Linked DNA regions of Pseudonocardia sp. HH130630-07. The protein of the gene in region 2 interacts with the protein of the main gene of each other region in a pairwise test. Links are inferred from orthologs where the notes say so. Each region holds a gene or a part of one and is shown on either strand. Other genes may lie near its edges.

The links.
Region 1: the proteins of eno (region 2) and rpe interact in binary tests that used the Escherichia coli proteins (3 or more experiments, as listed by UniProt). The link is inferred for Pseudonocardia sp. HH130630-07 from one-to-one orthologs.

Annotation. Positions count from the first base shown.
Region 1 is NZ_CP013854.1:5,967,292-5,970,476, forward strand. The notes cover bases 268-3,142. They hold rpe (ribulose-phosphate 3-epimerase), read right to left. Parts: upstream 2,111-3,142; coding sequence 1,424-2,110; downstream 268-1,423. Other genes in these bases: AFB00_RS28140 (bifunctional 3,4-dihydroxy-2-butanone-4-phosphate synthase/GTP cyclohydrolase II), read right to left, coding at 268-439; AFB00_RS28145 (riboflavin synthase), read right to left, coding at 481-1,125; AFB00_RS28155 (RsmB/NOP family class I SAM-dependent RNA methyltransferase), read right to left, coding at 2,209-3,142. Outside these bases: more of AFB00_RS28140, read right to left, coding at 1-267; more of AFB00_RS28155, read right to left, coding at 3,143-3,185. UniProt on the Escherichia coli protein: Catalyzes the reversible epimerization of D-ribulose 5-phosphate to D-xylulose 5-phosphate.
Region 2 is NZ_CP013854.1:1,439,872-1,443,103, forward strand. The notes cover bases 299-3,220. They hold eno (phosphopyruvate hydratase), read right to left. Parts: upstream 2,447-3,220; coding sequence 1,151-2,446; downstream 299-1,150. Other genes in these bases: AFB00_RS06875 (DUF501 domain-containing protein), read right to left, coding at 299-390; AFB00_RS31495 (FtsB family cell division protein), read right to left, coding at 396-998; AFB00_RS06890 (tetratricopeptide repeat protein), read left to right, coding at 2,589-2,999; AFB00_RS06895 (lytic transglycosylase domain-containing protein), read right to left, coding at 3,029-3,220. Also shown: more of AFB00_RS06875, read right to left, coding at 1-298; more of AFB00_RS06895, read right to left, coding at 3,221-3,232. UniProt on the Escherichia coli protein: Catalyzes the reversible conversion of 2-phosphoglycerate (2-PG) into phosphoenolpyruvate (PEP). It is essential for the degradation of carbohydrates via glycolysis.

The DNA.
Region 1 (3,185 bases), 4.5 Mb from region 2 along the record:
GGCGCAGCACGCCGCCCTCGCGGGCCTGCAGCGGCAGCACGTGCCCCGGGCGCACGAGATCGGCGGCCTCGGTGGCCGGGTCGGCCAGCAGCCGGATCGTGCGCGCCCGGTCCTGGGCCGAGATCCCGGTGGTCACCCCCTCCTTCGCGTCCACGGTGATCGTGTACGCGGTGCGGAAGGAGTCCCGGTTGGTGTGGTGCATCGGCGGGAGGTCGAGCCGGGTGCACGCCTCCTCGGTGATCGCGACACAGATGTAGCCCGAGGTGTAGCGGACGGTGAACGCCAGCAGCTCCGGGGTCGCGGCGGTGGCGGCGAAGATGAGGTCGCCCTCGTTCTCGCGGTCCTCGTCGTCCATCACGACGACCGGCCGGCCCTCGGCGATGTCGGCGATCGCCTTCTCGATCCGGGCGAACCGCTCCGCACGCTCCGACGGGCTCATGGCGGTGTGCGGCCGCCCGGCCTGGATCTCCGTCGACTCGCTCACCGCGCGACCCCTTCCTGTCCTGCGTCCGATCCCGCCGAGGCTCCCCGCAGGTACCCCGCGGTCATCCGTTCCACGTACTTGGCGATCACGTCGACCTCCAGGTTGACCGGGTCACCGGGAGTCCGCGCGCCCAGGGTGGTGTCGGCGAGCGTGGTCGGGATGAGCGCCACACCGAACCCGTCCGGGTACTCCGCGGCGACGGTCAGCGACACCCCGTCGACGGCGATCGAACCCTTCTCCACGACGTACCGGGCCAGCTCCGCGGGCAACGAGAAGCGGACCTCGTCGCTGCGCTCGCCCGGGGTGCGCGAGACGACGCTCCCCACCCCGTCGACGTGGCCCTGCACGATGTGGCCGTCGAGCCGGCCACCGGCGCGCACCGCGCGCTCCAGGTTGACCCCGGATCCGGGGCCGACCGCTCCGAGCGAGGTGCGCTTCAGGGTCTCCGGGACGAGCTCGAGGGTGAGGGTCGCAGCGCCGGGGCCGTCCACGACGGCGGTCAGGCAACACCCGTTCACGGCCACCGACTCCCCGTGCCCGACGTCGGCGGCGAGCGCCGCCCGTACCGTCAGCACGACGACGTCGCCGTCGGTCCGGAGGTCGACGACCTCGCCGACCTCCTCCACGATGCCGGTGAACATCGGTGTTCCCTCCTGCTCCTCCGATCGGCGCCGACGCCGACCGTGGGTCGATCTCCACGTCCGGCCGAGCGGTCCTCGTCCCCTGCAACCGCACGGTGTCCGAGATCGTTCCCACGCCGGGTGCCGTCCACCGTTCCCGGTGGCCGGGCAGGGTGCCGGGCCGTCGGTGCGGACGCTACCCCTGCCGGGAGCGATCGCGGTCCTCCTGCGGCACAGGTCATGACCCGGACCGCCTGCTGTGCGCGGAGTCACACGGAGGCACCCGCCGCTCCGGCGCCGCGGCGCCGCCCGGTCGTGCTCAGCCGGCCCAGCGGTGCGGGCTCGCCCGGCGCACGCTGTCGCGCAGCGCCGCGACCGCGCGCCCCGGGTCCTCGGCGTTGTAGACGGCGGACCCCGCGACGAAGCAGTCGACGCCGGCCTCGGCGGCCTGCTCGATGGTGTCGGCGTTGATGCCGCCGTCGATCTCGACGATCAGCCGCAGGTGACCGGTGTCGACGAGCCGGCGGGCCGTCCGGACCTTGTCCAGCACCTCGGGCATGAAGCTCTGCCCGCCGAAGCCCGGCTCGACGCTCATCACCAGCAGCGTGTCGTAGTGCCCGAGCAGCTCCACGTACGGGTCGAGCGGGGTGTTCGGCTTGATCGACAGCCCAGCGAGCGCGCCGGCGGCGCGCAGGTCCTTCGCCAGCTTCACCGGGTCGTCCGCGGCCTCGACGTGCACGGTGACGTTGCGGGCGCCGGCCTCGGCGTAACCGGGGGCCCAGCGGTCCGGGTCGGAGATCATGAGGTGGCAGTCGAGCGGGATCTCGGTGGCGGCCCGCAGGCTCTGCACGACCGGGAGCCCGAGGGTCAGGTTCGGCACGAAGTGCGCGTCCATCACGTCGACGTGCAGCCAGTCCGCACCGGTCGTGCCGTCACGCGGGCCGACGGCCGCGGCCTCGTCGGCCAGCCGCGCGAAGTCGGCCGAGAGGATGCTGGGCGCGATCATGGGGTGCACGCGGAGCAGGCTACTTCGGCGCGGTCCGGGCACGGACACCCGTGGGCGAGGGCGCCGTCACACCCGTCCGGGGTGCGACGGCGCCGGGCTCACCCGAGCGGCTTGCGCAGCAACGTCAGGTACATGGCGTCGGTGCCGTGCCGGTGCGGCCACAGCTGCACGGCGGGGCCGTCGCCCAGGCCGGGCATCTCCGCGGGGAGGCCGGACCGCGCGTCGAGCTGCTCGACCGGGCCGGCCGGGCCGGGCCGGTCCGCCCGGCCCACGATCCGCCCGACCACCCCGGCGGTCTCGGACAGGTGCGGTGAGCAGGTGACGTAGGCGACCACACCGCCCGGCCGGACGTGCCGCAGCGCCGCGACCAGCAGCTCGCGCTGCAGCCGGGCGAGGGCCGCGGTGTCCTCCGGGCGCCGGCGCCACCGGGCCTCGGGCCGGCGCCGCAGCGCACCGAGCCCGGTGCACGGGGCGTCGACCAGCACCCGGTCGAAGACGCCGTCGGGCAGCGGGGCCTCGCGGCCGTCGGCGACGTGCACGGTCACCGGGAGCTCGTCGGTGACGGACCGGACCAGCCCGGCCCGGTGCTCGCTGGACTCCACCGCGTCCAGGGTGCCGCCGAGCGCGGCGACCAGCCCCCCGAGCAGCGACGACTTCCCGCCCGGCCCGGCACACAGGTCCAGCCAGCGCCCGGTGTCCTCCCCGTGCAGCTCGGCCCGGGCCAGGGCGGCCGCCACGAGCTGGCTGCCCTCGTCCTGGACCAGCGCCAGGCCCTCGGCGACGGCGTCGAGCTCGCCGATGTCGCCGCTGCCCGGTTCCAGGTGCACCCCGTAGGGCGACCACGGCGCCTGCTCTCCCCCGGTGGCCAGCGCGAGCTCCTCGGCGGAGATCTCGCCGGGGCGGGCGAGCAGGTGCACCCGGGGCCGGGCGTCGTCGGCGGCCAGTGCGGCGGTCAGCTCCTCGCCGGTGTCGCCGAGCGCGTCGGCGAACGCCTGGGCGATCCACCGGGGGTGGGCGTGGCGCAGCGCGGCCGCGCCCACCGGGTCCTCGGCGGCGTCCGGGGCGAGCCGGTCGA
Region 2 (3,232 bases):
CCCCGCGGTGACGTCCGGGTGGGTGGACAGCGGCTCGATCGCGTCCCGCTCGGCGAGGTAGCTCTCGTGCGCACGGCGGTACGCCGCGGCGAGATCGGCATCGACGGCCAGCCGGTCCTGCATCTCCTTCATCCGGCCGTCGGCCTCCAGGGTCCCGATCCGGGACGCCAGCCGCGGGCAGGTGAGGTAGTACAGCGTCGGGAACGGGGTGCCGTCCGGCAGCCGCGGCGCGGTCCGCACCACGGCCGGGTGCCCGGACGGGCACCGGTACCCGACGGCGAGGATCCCGCGCGGGGCGCGCCCGAGCTGGTGGGCGACGGCGTCGAGATCGGCCGGGGCCGGGGGCACGGACTCCAGGCCGGGGGCACGGTGGCGCTGCGGGGCGTTCACAACGGTCATCGTCGCTGTTCGCCCGAGACGTCGTCCCACAGGGTGTGGAACCACGGCACGCCGGGCACCGCCTGGCCGTCCTGGACCTCCGGGGCGGGCGCTTGCGGAAACTGCACCACGTAGGGGATCTCGCCGGGCGCCACCATCCCGAGCCGGGTCCTGGCCTGGGCCTGCACCTCGGCCGGGTCCGAGAGCCGGGTCCGGTCCGCGGACATCCGGGCGACGTCGGCCTCCAGCACCTGCTGCTGCTCGGAGACCGCGGCCAGCTCCTGGCGCTGGGAGACGAAGTTGTGCAGGGGGACCGCGACCGTCAGCGCCAGCGCGCAGAAGACGATCGCGAGGATCGCCGCCCGCTTGGTCGAGGACAGGCCGAGCAGCCCGGTCGTCCGGGCGACGACCTCGCCCGCCTTGGAACGGGCCCGGGTCAGCCGCGGCGGGGCCGCCTGCGGCCCGGCCGGCCGGGACCCGGCGGCGAGCCCCCGGGCCCGGGAGCCGCCGGACCGCGACGGCGAGGACGACGACGGGGTGCGCGACGTCGCCGACCGCCCGCGGGCACCCGCGGACGCGCGCACCCGCCCGTCACGGTTCCGGGCTCGCGAGTCACCCATTGCGCTCCCCTCCCCGTCCCGGCACCGGCGGTCGTGCCGCCCGTGGTGCCGCTGCGTGTCCGTCACCGGACAGCATGCCGCCCGATCGGGCGTCGGTCCGGGTGCCGCGCCGAGGAGTCCCCCGACCCGGCACCCGGATCCGTGGGCGGGGCTCAGCCCTGACCCGGAACCTCGTACCGCGGGAACGCGAGCTCGCCGTTGTAACGGGCGGCGTCGCCGAGGAGCTCCTCGATGCGCAGCAGCTGGTTGTACTTCGCCACCCGCTCGGACCGCGCCGGCGCACCCGTCTTGATCTGGCCGCAGCCGGTCGCGACGGCGAGGTCCGCGATGGTGACGTCCTCGGTCTCCCCGGAACGGTGGCTCATCATGCAGCGGTACCCCGCGTTGTGCGCCATCGTCACCGCATCGAGGGTCTCCGACAGCGTGCCGATCTGGTTCACCTTGACCAGCAGCGCGTTCGCGGCGCCGCGGGCGATGCCGTCCTCGAGACGCTCCGGGTTGGTGACGAACAGGTCGTCCCCGACGAGCTGGACCTTGTCCCCGATCGCCTCGGTCAGGCCGACCCAGCCGTCCCAGTCGTTCTCGTCCAGCGGGTCCTCGATGGAGACCAGCGGGTAGGAACCGACGAGCTCGCGCCAGACCTCGGCGAGCTGGTCGGCGCCCAGCTGCTTGCCCTCGAAGGCGTACTTGCCGTCGCTGTGGAACTCGGTCGCCGCGACGTCGAGCGCCAGTACGACGTCGGTGCCCAGGGTGTACCCGGCCCGCTGCACGGCGGCGGCGATGAGGTCCAGCGCGCCGCGGGTGCCGCCCTTGACGTCGGGGGCGAAGCCGCCCTCGTCGCCCAGGCCGGTCGAGAGGCCCTTGTCCTTCAGCTCCGACTTCAGCGCGTGGTAGACCTCGGTGCCCCAGCGCAGGGCCTCCCGGAAGGTCTCCGCACCGATCGGCGCGATCATGAACTCCTGCACGTCGACGGACGTGTCGGCGTGCGCACCCCCGTTGAGGATGTTCATCATCGGCACCGGCAGCACGTGCGCGTTGGAGCCGCCGACGTAGCGGAACAGCTCCAGCCCGGACGACTCGGCGCCGGCCTTGGCCACCGCCAGCGAGACGCCGAGCAGCGCGTTCGCGCCGAACTTCGACTTGCCGGGGGTGCCGTCGAGGTCGACGAGGCGCTGGTCGACCAGTCGCTGGTCCACCGCCTCGACGCCGACGAGCTCCGGCCCGATCTCGTCGAGGACCGCCGCCACGGCCTTCTCCACGCCCTTGCCGCCGTAGCGCTTCGGGTCCCCGTCGCGCAGCTCGACGGCCTCGTGCTCACCGGTCGAGGCGCCGGACGGGACCGCGGCGCGCGCCAGCGTCCCGTCGTCCAGCGCGACCTCGACCTCCACCGTCGGGTTTCCCCGCGAATCGAGGATCTCGCGTGCCCCGACCTGCTCGATGACCGCCACCGTGTCTCCTGTTCTCGTGGGGGGCTTCCTCCGGGGGGTCAGCGTAGTCACCGCCACCCACCGTGCGGGGGATACGCCCGTCACCCCTCCGACGTGTCAAGCCTCGCGTTGCGCCTGGATCACACCTAACGTGGGGGTGACCATGAGCAGTCCTCGCGCGAACTCCCCGGACCCGGTCGCCGCGTTCCGGCGTGCCGACGAACTGCTCTCCCGGCGCCGCCCGCTGGAGGCGCTGGACGCGCTGCGGACCGCCCTGGGGTCCGGCGATCCGGCCGAGTCGGCCGACGCGTCGGTGCACCTGCTCGCCGGCCGGGCCTACCTCGACTCGGCGCAGCTGCGGAAGGCCGAGACCGCGTTCACCCGGGTGATCGAGATCGAGCCCGCCGACCACTACGCCCGGTTCGCGCTGGGCAAGACCCTGCAGCGCCAGGGGCGGCTGACCGAGGCCGAGACGCAGCTGAAGATGGCCGTCGCGATGGACCCGCGGCCGGAGTACCAGGAGGCGCTCGGCGAGGTGCGGGCCCGGATCGCGCTGACCGGGGACCGCCCCTGACGCTGCGCCGGGCCGCTGTGCCGGGCCGCTCAGCCGGTCACGGCGATACCGGTGCGCTGGGCGTACCGGGCGGCGGCGCTCCACACGTCCCTGGCGTACGCGGACGAGGTGTTGTAGCCGAGCACCGCGTCCCACCAGTCCGCGCCGTCGGTGAGGTCGCCGTCGCGGCGGCACAGCAGGCCGGCGGCGGCGAGCGCGGCGTCGTCGATCTGGTGCGGGTCGGCCGTGCCGTC